Regions from separate parts of the Mycobacterium sp. IDR2000157661 genome, predicted to be linked through region 2. Evidence: predicted binding sites of a transcription regulator. Region 2 holds the regulator's gene; the other holds the start of a gene.

Region 1 (6,251 bases), 2.3 Mb from region 2:
CACCTCGAGCAGCGCCGCCGCCGGGTCGCCGCGGAAGTCGGAGCCGACCTTGTCGATCTCGTCGAGCAGCACGACGGGGTTCATGGAGCCCGCTTCGCCGATGGCCCGCACGATGCGCCCCGGCAGAGCGCCGACGTAGGTGCGTCGGTGGCCGCGGATCTCGGCCTCGTCGCGCACGCCGCCGAGCGCGACCCGGACGAACTTGCGACCCAGCGCGCGGGCCACGCTCTCGCCCAGCGACGTCTTGCCGACGCCGGGCGGACCGGCCAGCACCATCACCGCGCCGGAGCCGCGGCCGCCGACGAGGGCCAGTCCGCGCTGGGTGCGCCGCGCCCGCACGGCCAGGTACTCGACGATGCGGTCCTTGACGTCCTCGAGCCCGTGGTGGTCGGCGTCGAGTATCTCGCGCGCGCCCTTCAGGTCGGTGGAGTCGTCGGTGCGCACGTTCCACGGCAGATCCAGCACGGTGTCGAGCCAGGTGCGGATCCAGCCGCCCTCCGGGCTCTGGTCGCTGGCGCGTTCCAGCTTGCCCACCTCGCGCAGCGCGGCCTCGCGGATCTTGTCGGGAAGATCGGCGGCCTCGACCCGGGCGCGGTAGTCGTCGGTGCCCTCCTCGCCGTCGGGGCTCAACTCGCCCAGGTCCCTGCGGATCGCGGCGAGTTGCTGGCGCAGCAGGAACTCCTTCTGCGTCTTCTCAATGCCCTCGCGGACGTCCTCGGCGATCTTGTCGTTGACCTCCACCTCGGCGAGGTGGTCGGTGGTCCACTCGATCAGCACGCGCAACCGCTCGGCCACGTCGGGCGTCTCGAGCAGTTGGCGCTTCTGCACCTGGCTCAGGTGGGTGGCGTACCCGGCCAGGTCGGCCAGCGCCGACGGGTCGGTCTGCTGGTTGACGAAGTCGACGATCTGCCAGGCCTCTCGGCGCTGCAGCACCGCCAGCAGCAGCTTCTTGTACTCGGCTGCCAGCGCCGCGACCCCGCCGCCGGCCGCGGTGTCGTCGGTGATCTCGACCACCTCGACCCACAGCGCGGTGCCCGGTCCGGTGGCGCCGATGCCGATGTGCGCCCGGCTGTTGCCGCGCACCACCGCGGCTGCGGCGCCGGCGATCTGGCCGACCTGCAGAATCGAGGCCAGCACACCGTAGGACGGGTAGCGGTCCTCCAGCCGCGGCGCGACCAGCAGCTCGCCCGACTCGCTGGCGCGGGCGGCGTCGACCGCCGCACGTGCGGCGTCGTCGAGTTCGATCGGCACCACCATGCCCGGCAGCACGATCGAGTCACTGGTGAAAAGCACCGGCACCACACGCGATGCCTTGTTGGCGTCAGCCATCAATCCTCCAAAGTTCAGTCGAATGGACTCAACCCTGGGGCATCGGTGTTTGTTCCCTCGTTCGGCTGGACGCGAAAGAGCATTCCTGGTCGCAGTGGCGGCAGATCAACGGCCATGGCTGCTCATTCGGCGTACCCCACACATGGCAGGGAGCCTGCCGTTCGGGGTTACGGCAGGCTCCCTGTAGTGGGTGGATCTCGGCGGTGTCCCTAGGCGCTGGCCTGCGCCCCCAGCACCCGCTGGATGTCAGGCTTCATCATCTGCAGCTGCTGACCCCAGTAGCCCCAGCTGTGCGTTCCCTGGTCCGGGAAGTTGAAGACACCGTTGGTGCCGCCCGCGGCGATGTAGTTGTCGCGGAAGGTGATGTTGGTCCGCAGCGTGAACCCCTCGAGGAACTGGGCGGCCATCAGGTTGCCACCGCCACCGGAGCTGTCCAGCTCCGACGGGGTGCCGGTGCCGCAGTAGATCCAGATGCGGGTGTTGTTGGCCACCAACTGGCCGATGTTGACCATCGGGTCGTTGCGTTTCCACGCCGGATCCGAGGACGGACCCCACATGCTCTCGGCGTTGTAGCCACCGGCGTCGTTCATCGCCAACCCGATCAGCATCGGCCACCAGCCCTCGGACGGGTTCAGGAAACCCGACAGCGACGCGGCGTAGACGAACTTCTGCGGGTAGTAGATCGAGTAGGTCAGCGCCGTGCTGCCTGCCATCGAGATACCAACCACCGCATTGCCGTTCGGGTCGACGCCCCTGTTCGCCTGCAGCCATGCCGGCAGTTCCTGGGTCAGGAACGTCTCCCACTTGTAGGTGTAGTCCTGGCCGTTGCCCCGCGACGGCTGATACCAGTCGGTGTAGAAGCTGGACTGCCCGCCGACCGGCATCACCGTCGACAGACCTGACTGGTAGTACCACTCGAACGCCGGGGTGTTGATGTCCCAGCCGTTGAAGTCGTCCTGGGCGCGCAGGCCGTCGAGCAGATACACCGCGTGGGGACCGCCGCCCTGGAACTGGATCCGGATGTTGCGGTTCATCGACTGGGAGAACACATCCAGATACTCGACCGGCAGACCCGGCCGGGAGAACGCTCCCGCAGTCGCCGACCCCCCGGCGAACCCGATCAGCCCGGGCAGCGCCACGGTCGCAAGCGCGGCCACCGCCATCCTGCGCAACAGTCTTGTACCGGTACCTCGGTACCTCTCCATGAATTTCATAACGGCAACCAACCCACCTTTCATCGCATGCCACAAAGCAATTGCCGTCGCTTTCCTGGGTAATGAAACACGCCGGGCGGGCCCGCGCCGCGCCGTGACATGCGGTTGCGACGTCGCGGTTGGCTAACGATTGCGACTCGGCCCGGCCTCGTGCTCCGATGATCGACCGTGTGACCTGTGGGGAAGAAGTGCCTAGGGTGACTCGGTGCGGGAGGCCGACACGCCGCGGGAGAGCCGGTGCAACCGGGTGACGTGCCGCGGCCCCAGCTCGGCGAGCGAGGTCACCCCGAGGAGCCGCATCGTGCGCACGACCTGCTCGTTCAGGATCGCGATCGCCCGATCGGCACCCGCCTCACCACCGGCCATCAACCCGTACAGGTAGGCCCGCCCCACCATCGTGAATCGTGCACCGAGGGCGATCGCGGCGACGATGTCGGCGCCCGACATGATGCCGGTATCCAGCAAAATCTCGGTGTCCGCCCCGACCTCGCGGGCCACGCTGGGCAACAGATGGAACGGCACCGGTGCGCGGTCGAGTTGTCGGCCACCGTGATTCGAGAGCACGATGCCGTCGACACCCAGGTCGACGACGGCGCGGGCGTCGTGGAGCGTCTGGATACCCTTGACCACCAACTTGTTCGGCCACTGCTCGGTGATCCAGGCCAGGTCGGCGTAGGTGACCGTGGGATCGAACATGGTGTCGAGGTACTCGGCGACGGTGCCCGGCCAGCGATCCAGAGAGGCGAACGACAGCGGTTGCGTGGTCAGCAGATCGAACCACCATCGCGGGTGGGCCGCTGCGTCGAGCACGGTGCGCAGCGTGAGCGCGGGCGGGATCGACATCCCGTTGCGGATGTCGCGCAACCGCGCGCCCGCGACGGGGACGTCCACGGTGACCAGCAGGGTGTCGAAGCCGGCCGCCGCCGCGCGCTCCACCAACGCCATCGACCGCTCGCGGTCCTTCCACATGTAGAGCTGAAACCAGTTGCGCCCGTGCGGGTTCGCCGCCTTGACATCCTCGATGGACGACGTGGCCAGCGTCGACAGCGAGAATGGGATGCCGGCACGGGCGGCAGCGCGGGCACCGGCGAGCTCGCCCTCGGTGTGCATCAGCCGGGTGAATCCGGTCGGCGCGATGCCGAACGGCGCGGCCACGTGGCCGCCGAGCACCGTCGCACCGGTGTCGACGTTCGCCACATCACGAAGGATCGACGGGTGGAACTCGATGTCGCGGAAGGCCTGTCGAGCGCGGGCCAGCGACAACTCCGCCTCGGCGGCGCCGTCGGTGTAGTCGAACGCGGCCTTGGGTGTGCGGCGCTTGGCGATCCGCCTGAGGTCCTCGATGGTGAGCGCGGCGGCCAGCCTGCGCTGCGTCGAATTCCACTGCGGCCGTCGAATCGTGACCAGCGGCGCCAGTTCGCGCAGTCGAGGCAGGCGTCGCTTCATCACGCGGGTCAGTCGGATGCCGCGGCCAGCGCCCGCCGAAGGGTGGCCCGGCGCTCCTCGATCGCCCGGCCGAAGTCGTGCAGCAGAAGCGGCTTGCGCGCCACCAGGTCTTCGACGCGATCGCGCTCGATCTGCACCACGGTGACCTCCTCGAGCGCATAGGCCGACGCCGTGACCGGTTCGCGCGTCAGGGTCGTCTGGCCCAGGAAATCACCCGTCTCCAACGTACGGATCTCGATGACTACGTCGTCGTCGCCGACGGCTACCAGGCGCACCCGACCGCTCACGATGAACATCATCCGGGTCGGCACCTGACCGGAAGCCTGCAGATACTCGTCGGTGCCGTAGCGGGTGACGCGCACGTGGGGGACGATCTCGTCCTGCTCGGCCTGATTCAGGCGCAACGTCGGCGCCACCGCCCGCAGCGACCGCTGCACCCGCTGCGTCGTCTCGAATTCGTCTTCCGCCTCGTCCAGATGCAGTCCGGCCCGCCGCGCGGCGTACCAGACCCACCGCAAAAACGTGGTTTTGGTGGCCAAGTCGTCGGCGGGGGTGTTCAGCGGCACGCTGGTCAGGTACGACAGGCCGCCGACGTGCACGCTCGACGGCATGGCGTCGGCGCGCAGTTGCGGCAGCATGGCCGCCACCCGGTTCAGCATCGAGATCACGTCGTCGGGCGGGTCGTCGACCGCGAACGTGGTCGTCACCGTGAGCGCGTGTGACCCCGGCGGTCGCGAGTAGTTGGTGAACGAGGCGCCGGCAAGCACCGAGTTCGGCATGATCAACAGTCCGGCGCCGGTGTCGATGTGCGTGGCTCGCCAGTTGACCTCCACCACCCGCCCTCGCGCGGTCGGCGTCTGGATCCAGTCGCCGAGCTGGAACGGCTGCTCGAAGAGCACGAGCAGACCGGAGATGATCTGCCCCACGGAGTTCTGAAGCGCCAGGCCGAGCACGATCGAGGACACCCCGAGCGCGGTGAACAGACCGCCGATGTTGGCGCCCCAGATGTAGGCCAGTATCAGACCCACACCGAGCGCGATCAGCGCGAAGCGCGCGACGTCGAGGAAGATCGACGGGATTCGTTTGCGCCACGTGCCTTCCGGTGCGCCCTGAAACAGCGTCGCGTTCGTTCCCGACAGCAGCAGCACCAGGACGACGAAGCCGAACACCGTCGCCACGACGCGCACCGTGGTGGATTCCCCCGAGATCTGCAGCGCCCCGACCAGCAGCACCAGCAGCGCGACCAACGGCACCACGTAGTTGCGCACCAGATGCACCGGCCGCGCCAGAAAGCTGCCCCGGCGGCGCAGCGCGTTGTGCAACTCGGTCAGCAGGACCAGGGCGACCGGGAAGCCGATCGCGACGGAGACGGCCCAGTAGAACCACGCCGATCCCAGGATGTCGCTCATGAGTCGCGCTCCACCAGACGCCAGATCGGCTGTTCATCGCCGTCGACAGAGATCGTGCCCGCCGACGTGAAGCGCCTGCTGTCGCGAATCACGTCGTAGACCTGGGAGGTGACGAACACGCCGGGCTGCGGCGATCCGCTCTGCACCTGATAGGCCAGGTTCACCGCCGCGCCCCACATGTCATAGGCGAGCGTGGAGCGACCGACCAGGCCGCTGGAGACGGTGCCGGTGTCGATGCCGGCGCGCAGCGCGAGGTCGTTGCCGGTCTCGGCGTTGAACCGGTCGACGATCCGCTGCATCTCGGCGGCGAAATCGACGGTGCGGCGGACGTTGTCGAGGCGCGGCACGGACAACCCGCAACTGGCCAGGAATCCGTTGTGCAGGATGCGGATGGATTCCACACCGAAACTCTCGGCCGCGGCGTCGAATTGGCGCGTCAACTTGTTGACGATGGCCAACAGCTCCTCCGATGTCAGCTCGTCGCCGAGATCGTCGAGTCCGACGATGTCGGCGAAGATCACGGTGACGTTCTGATGGTCCTGGGCGATCGTCTCCTCGCCTTCGCGGTAGCGCTGCACCACGGGTTCGGGCATCAACGACAGCAGCAGCCGGTCGTTCTCCATCCGCTGCTCGGTGAGCAGCTCCTCCTTGATCGCCAGGTTGCGGCTCATGTCGTTGAAAGCCACTGTCAAATCGCCGAATTCGTCCTTGGACTGCACCGGCAGCGCGACGTGGTAGTCACCCGAACTGATCTGCTGTGCGCCCGCCTCGAGCCGGCGCAGCGGCCGGACGAAGAGCCGGGCGAGCAGCATCGCGGCCAGGCACACCACGAAGATGATCAACGCGGTGGACA
Region 2 (6,251 bases):
CTGGGTTGACAGGTTAAGGTCTGACGGCGCAGTCTTGAGTGCGGTGCACTCAGACCCCTAGTAAGACTATCCAGGAGGAACCAACATGGCTCGTGCGGTCGGGATCGACCTCGGGACCACCAACTCCGTCGTCGCGGTACTGGAGGGTGGCGAACCCGTGGTCGTCGCCAACTCCGAGGGCTCCCGCACCACGCCGTCCGTCGTCGCGTTCGCGCGAAACGGGGAGGTGCTGGTCGGACAGCCCGCCAAGAACCAGGCGGTGACCAACGTCGACCGGACGATCCGTTCGGTCAAGCGCGAGATCGGCACCGATTGGTCGGTGGAGATCGACGGCAAGAAGTACACCGCGCCGGAGATCAGCGCGCGCGTGCTGATGAAGCTCAAGCGCGACGCGGAGGCCTACCTCGGTGAGGACATCACCGACGCCGTGATCACGGTGCCCGCGTACTTCAACGACGCTCAGCGCCAGGCCACCAAGGACGCCGGCCAGATCGCCGGCCTCAACGTGCTGCGCATCGTCAACGAACCGACCGCCGCAGCGCTGGCATACGGCCTCGACAAGGGCGAGAAGGAACAGACCATCCTGGTCTTCGACCTCGGCGGCGGCACCTTCGACGTCTCGCTGCTCGAGATCGGCGAGGGTGTGGTCGAGGTGCGCGCCACCTCCGGTGACAATCACCTTGGTGGTGACGACTGGGATCAGCGCATCGTGGACTGGCTCGTCGACAAGTTCAAGACCACGTCGGGTATCGACCTGACCAAGGACAAGATGGCGATGCAGCGGCTGCGTGAGGCGGCCGAGAAGGCGAAGATCGAACTGAGCTCGAGCCAGAGCACCTCGATCAACCTGCCCTACATCACCGTCGACGCGGACAAGAACCCGCTGTTCCTCGACGAGCAGCTGACGCGCGCCGAATTCCAGCGCATCACCCAGGATCTACTGGACCGCACCCGCAAGCCGTTCCAGTCGGTGATCGCCGATGCCGGTATCTCGGTGTCCGACATCGATCACGTCGTGCTGGTGGGCGGGTCGACCCGCATGCCGGCGGTCTCCGAGCTGGTCAAGGAGATGACCGGCGGCAAGGAGCCCAACAAGGGCGTCAACCCCGACGAGGTCGTCGCGGTCGGCGCGGCGCTGCAGGCCGGTGTGCTCAAGGGCGAGGTGAAAGACGTTCTGCTGCTTGATGTCACGCCGCTGTCGCTGGGTATCGAGACCAAGGGTGGCGTGATGACCAAGCTGATCGAACGCAACACCACGATCCCGACGAAGCGGTCGGAGACCTTCACGACTGCCGACGACAACCAGCCGTCCGTGCAGATTCAGGTCTATCAGGGTGAGCGCGAGATCGCTGCGCACAACAAGCTGCTCGGCAGCTTCGAGCTGACCGGTATCCCGCCTGCTCCGCGCGGTGTGCCCCAGATCGAGGTGACGTTCGACATCGACGCCAACGGCATCGTCCACGTCACCGCCAAGGACAAAGGCACCGGCAAGGAGAACACGATCCGCATCCAGGAGGGCTCCGGCATCTCCAAGGAGGAGATCGACCGGATGGTCAAGGACGCCGAGGCGCACGCCGAGGAGGACCGTCAGCGCCGTGAGGAGGCCGACGTCCGCAACCAGGCCGAGTCGCTGGTGTATCAGACCGAGAAGTTCGTCAAGGAACAGCGCGAGGCCGAAGGTGGATCGAAGGTCGCCGAGGACACCTTGTCCAAGGTGGACGCTGCAATCGCCGAGGCGAAGACGGCGCTGGAAGGCACCGACATCGCCGCGATCAAGTCCGCGATGGAGAAGCTGGGTGTCGAATCGCAGGCGCTCGGCCAGGCCATCTACGAGGCCACCCAGGCCGAGCAGGCCGCCGGCGGCGGCGCTGACGCCGGTGCGGCCGGCCCGTCGCCCGACGACGTGGTCGACGCCGAGGTGGTCGAGGACGACTCCGACAAGGGTCAGGAGAACAAGTGACGGGAAACGATCCGCACGAGCCGGTGACCGTCACCGACAAACGGCGCATCGATCCGGTCACCGGTGCAGTGAGAGAAGCAGGCTCCGGGCCGGCCCCCAGCGGGCCGGCGCCGGGGGAGTTCGTCGGGGAGAGCCCGGAGGAGTCCGACAAGGCCTCCGAACTGCTGGCCGATCTGCAGCGTGTGCAGGCCGACTTCACCAACTATCGAAAGCGCGCCCTGCGCGACCAGCAGATGGCGAGTGACCGGGCCAAGGCGTCGGTCATCACGGCGCTGCTGCCGGTGCTCGACGATCTCGACCGCGCCCGCAGCCACGGTGACCTGGAATCGGGGCCGCTCAAGGCCGTTGCCGACAAGCTCGTCAACGTGCTCGAGGGCCTCGGCCTTGTGCCGTTCGGTGACGAGGGTGACGACTTCGACCCGGCACTGCACGAGGCGGTGCAGCACGAGGGCGAGGGCACCCACCCGATCGTCGGCACCGTGATGCGACGGGGTTACAAGGTCGGTGAGCAGGTAGTGCGCCATGCCCTGGTGGGCGTCGTCGACACGGTGCCCGATGCCCCCGGTGAGCAGGACACGACCGATAACCAGGGCGAGTCGGCACCCGAGGCCGCAGAATCAGACAACGTCTAGTGGAAGGTGAGGAGGTGACGCGGCATGGCCCAGCGCGAATGGGTCGAGAAGGACTTCTACAAGGAGCTCGGCGTCTCCTCTGATGCCAGCGCCAAGGACATCAAGGCGGCGTACCGCAAGCTGGCCTCCGAGCTGCACCCGGACAAGAACCCTTCCGGAGCCGAGCGGTTCAAGGCCGTCTCCGAGGCGTACAGCGTGCTGTCCGACGAGGCCAAGCGCAAGGAGTACGACGAGACCAGGCGGCTGTTCGCCAACGGTGGTTTCGGCCGTGGCCGATTCAGCGGCGGCGGTGGCGGTTTCGGCGGATTCGGTGGGGACGGCGCCGAGTTCAACCTGAACGATCTGTTCGATGCCGCCGGGCAGACCGGCGGCGCCAACATCGGTGATCTGTTCGGCGGCCTCTTCGGCCGCGGTGCGCAACAGCCGCGGGCCAGCCGGCCCCGTCGCGGCAACGACCTCGAGACCGAGACCGAGTTGTCGTTCCTCGAGGCCACCAAGGGCGTGGCGATGCCGCTTCGGCTGACCAGCCCGGCACCGTGTACGAATTGCCATGGCAGCGGCGCCCGCCCGGGCACCAGCCCGAAGGTCTGCCCGAACTGCAACGGGTCCGGGGTGATCAATCGCAATCAGGGCGCTTTCGGGTTCTCTGAGCCGTGCACCGAATGCCGGGGCAGTGGATCGATCATCGAGCACCCGTGCCAGGAGTGCAAAGGCACCGGGGTGACCACCCGCACCCGCACCATCAACGTGCGGATCCCGCCGGGTGTCGAGGACGGTCAGCGCATCCGGTTGGCCGGTCAGGGCGAGGCGGGGTTGCGTGGCGCGCCGTCCGGTGACCTGTACGTCACCGTGCATGTACGCCCCGACAAGGTGTTCGGCCGGGATGGTGACGATCTCACCGTCACCGTTCCGGTCGCCTTCCACGAGTTGGCGCTCGGCACAACGCTTTCCGTGCCGACATTGGAGGGCAAGGTCGGCGTGCGGGTGCCCAAGGGCACCTCCGACGGCCGGATCCTGCGGGTGCGCGGACGAGGCGTCCCCAAGCGTTCGGGCGGCCACGGTGACTTGCTGGTGACGGTGAAGGTGGCGGTGCCGCCGAAGTTGGAGGGCGAGGCGGCCGAGGCGCTGGAGGCCTACGCGAAGGCGGAGCGGGCCAGTGGCTTCGACCCGCGGGCCGGCTGGGCGGGTGCCTGATGAGCGCTTGCGCGAAGAAGCGAGGACCCTGATGAGCGCTTGCGCGAAGAAGCGAGGACCCTGATGAGCGCTTGCGCGAAGAAGCGAGGGTCCTGATGGCTGCCAGACGGTCCGGTGACGATGCGCGCACCTTCCTGATCTCGGTGGCCGCCGAACTGGCCGGCATGCACGCTCAGACGCTGCGCACGTATGACCGGCTGGGACTGGTCCGCCCGCAACGCACCTCGGGTGGCGGTAGGCGCTATTCGCAGAAGGACGTCGACCTGCTGCGCGAGGTGCAGCGACTGTCCCAGGACGAGGGCGTCAACCTCGCCGGCATCAAGCGCATTATCGAGCTGACCAATCAGGTCGACGCGCTGCAGGCACGGGTTCGCGAATTGACCCAGGAGGTGGAGGCGTTGCGGTCGCAGCCTCGCGCCAAGAGCACCGCCCTGGTGGTGTGGCAGCCGCGCAACAAGCGTTAGCTCACCCGGATCGAGAAGCGCGCCGTCTCCGGCGTTCCGGGCATCGCATACCGAAATCCGCCCCGCCGCAGTGAATCCGTCGGCGCGGTCATCGGCTCGATGCCGATGACGGCGTCATTGGCCGGCGCGAACAGTTGCGCTGCCGGATAACCCTTCTCATAGGTCACATCGATGCGTCGGCCACCGCCGGCGAGGGTGAACACCGCTCCTTCGGGCACCCGGTCGAAGCCGTCGTCGTACACCGTCGAGCCGAGTTGATTCGTCGAAGCCTCCCATTGCGATTGCTCACCGGTCGGAATGCCGTTGTCGTCGACCGGCAGATGGCGCATCGCCGGCGTCGTCAGCACCCAGTCCTCACGCGGCACACCCGGCAACGTCAGGTACGGGTGGTAGCCGAAGCACATGGGCACCGGAGCCGACGTCGTGGGTCGCACCGTCGTCGCGATCGTCAGCGTGCGGTCGGCGAGTGTCGCCGACTGGATCAGCAGATGGGGAAAGGGGAACACCGCCAGCAGCTGTGGTGCACCCGAGAAGTCGAGGACCGCCGTCAGAGTGTTGTCGGAGCGCTCGGTCACCAGCCAACCGGAATAGGCCGCCAGCACGCCGTGCATCGGCGCCCCGTGCGGGTCGGTGCGCACGCCCCCGCGGCCGGGTGTCAGGGTCACGACGGCGCCGTCGACCTCATAGCCGTTGCCGCTCAGTCGGTTCGCCCACGGGTAGAGGATCGGGATGCCCATGGTCTTGCCGTCCGCGATGTAGGCGTCCAGTCCGCGCCGTTGGCCAAGTAGCTCGTCGCCGCCGTCCGACAGCGACGTGCCGATCATGCCTGCCGACGGCGCGAAGGTCGCCGTCACCGACGAGGATGGATCCTGCAGCACGACGCGGTCAACCATGGTTACCCAAGCTACCGCCGATGGCGCACACACGGTTGTGCTGAGCTGGAATTTACAGCCCTCATTGCACTCTCGGCGTCAAGTAATGAGCTCTAGTCGTAGACGATCACCGCGCGACCGATGAAGTCGCCGCGGCCGAGGGCCTCGATGTGGTCGTTGACCTCCTCGAATCGGACCGGGGTGACCGAGTCCTTGATCTTGCCGGCCCCGGCGAGTGCCACCACTTCGGTGAGGTCGTTGTAGTTGCCCCAGAACGATCCGAAGAGGGAGTACTCGCGGCTGACCAACGGAAACAGCGAGATGTCCACCCGGTTGCCGACGAGCCCCACCGACGCGACGGCGCCCTCGGTCGCCAGCAGGGAGAAGGCCAATCGCATGCTCTCCTCGGCACCGGCACACTCGATGACTGCGTCGAGTTCGCGGCTCTCGGTCGCCTGCTCGAGCTCGTCGCGGATCTGGTCGTCGGACTTGCCGCGAATGTTGATCGTGTGGTCGGCGCCGTTCTGCGTTGCCAACGCTAGTTTCTCGTCGTTGCGGCCGAACGCGACCACGGTCGCACCTCCGCCCAGGAGCTTGGCGTACTGGACCCCGTAGGCGCCCAGACCGCCGATGCCCATCACCGCCAACGTCGTCCCCGGCGCCCGCGATCTCGTGCCCGGGCGTTGCCGGCAACGGCATGTCGGTGCCGAAGTAGCCGTCGATGAGCTGAAAGTCGGTGCGGCACATGCCTGCCCCGCCAACCTTCACCAGGACCTGATTCGGCTCGATGTCGGGGATCGGAATCTCTTCGAGCCGCAGGGGTTGCTGGTAACCGTGCATGCGTGCGGCCCGCATCTTGGCCATGGCTCTCCTCGACGGCCGGTGATCTCGGTCGAAGTGTAAAGAAACCGCGGTGGCGGCGCTCAGCTTGCCAGCGGATCGTGCTGGATCCGCTCGGCCGGCGCGCCTTTGGCGATCAGCGCGTCCCTGGTGGCGGTCACCATGTCCGGACCACCGCACACCAGGATCTGGCGATCACCCCAGTTGCCGTAACGCGTCACCACTTCAGCGAGCGTTCCGGTCTGCCGCACGTGCAGGCCGCGCGGCGGTTGGACGTCGGGATAGTCGG

The links. Region 2 encodes HspR, which represses chaperone genes until heat shock. Its sites were predicted from a motif close to ANNTGAGTNNNNNNNACTCANNT; they were not measured.
Region 1: lon (endopeptidase La) is a predicted target of HspR. The motif match lies at 1,341-1,363, and genes of this name have one in related genera.

Annotation. Positions count from the first base shown of each region.
Region 1 is NZ_CP081006.1:3,917,083-3,923,333, reverse strand. Features, by position in the region: gene lon (endopeptidase La) at 1-1,329, opposite strand, end outside; gene K3G64_RS20160 (esterase family protein) at 1,539-2,543, opposite strand; gene K3G64_RS20155 (alpha-hydroxy acid oxidase) at 2,736-3,989, opposite strand; gene K3G64_RS20150 (mechanosensitive ion channel domain-containing protein) at 3,998-5,398, opposite strand; gene K3G64_RS20145 (adenylate/guanylate cyclase domain-containing protein) at 5,395-6,251, opposite strand, start outside.
Region 2 is NZ_CP081006.1:1,201,764-1,208,014, reverse strand. Features, by position in the region: gene dnaK (molecular chaperone DnaK) at 86-1,960, shown strand; gene grpE (nucleotide exchange factor GrpE) at 1,957-2,592, shown strand; gene dnaJ (molecular chaperone DnaJ) at 2,617-3,786, shown strand; gene K3G64_RS06830 (heat shock protein transcriptional repressor HspR) at 3,882-4,250, shown strand; gene K3G64_RS06825 (aldose 1-epimerase) at 4,247-5,143, opposite strand; gene K3G64_RS06820 (zinc-binding dehydrogenase) at 5,236-5,760, opposite strand; partial or broken gene K3G64_RS06815 (hypothetical protein) at 5,819-5,869, opposite strand; gene K3G64_RS06810 (FAD-binding oxidoreductase) at 6,046-6,251, opposite strand, start outside.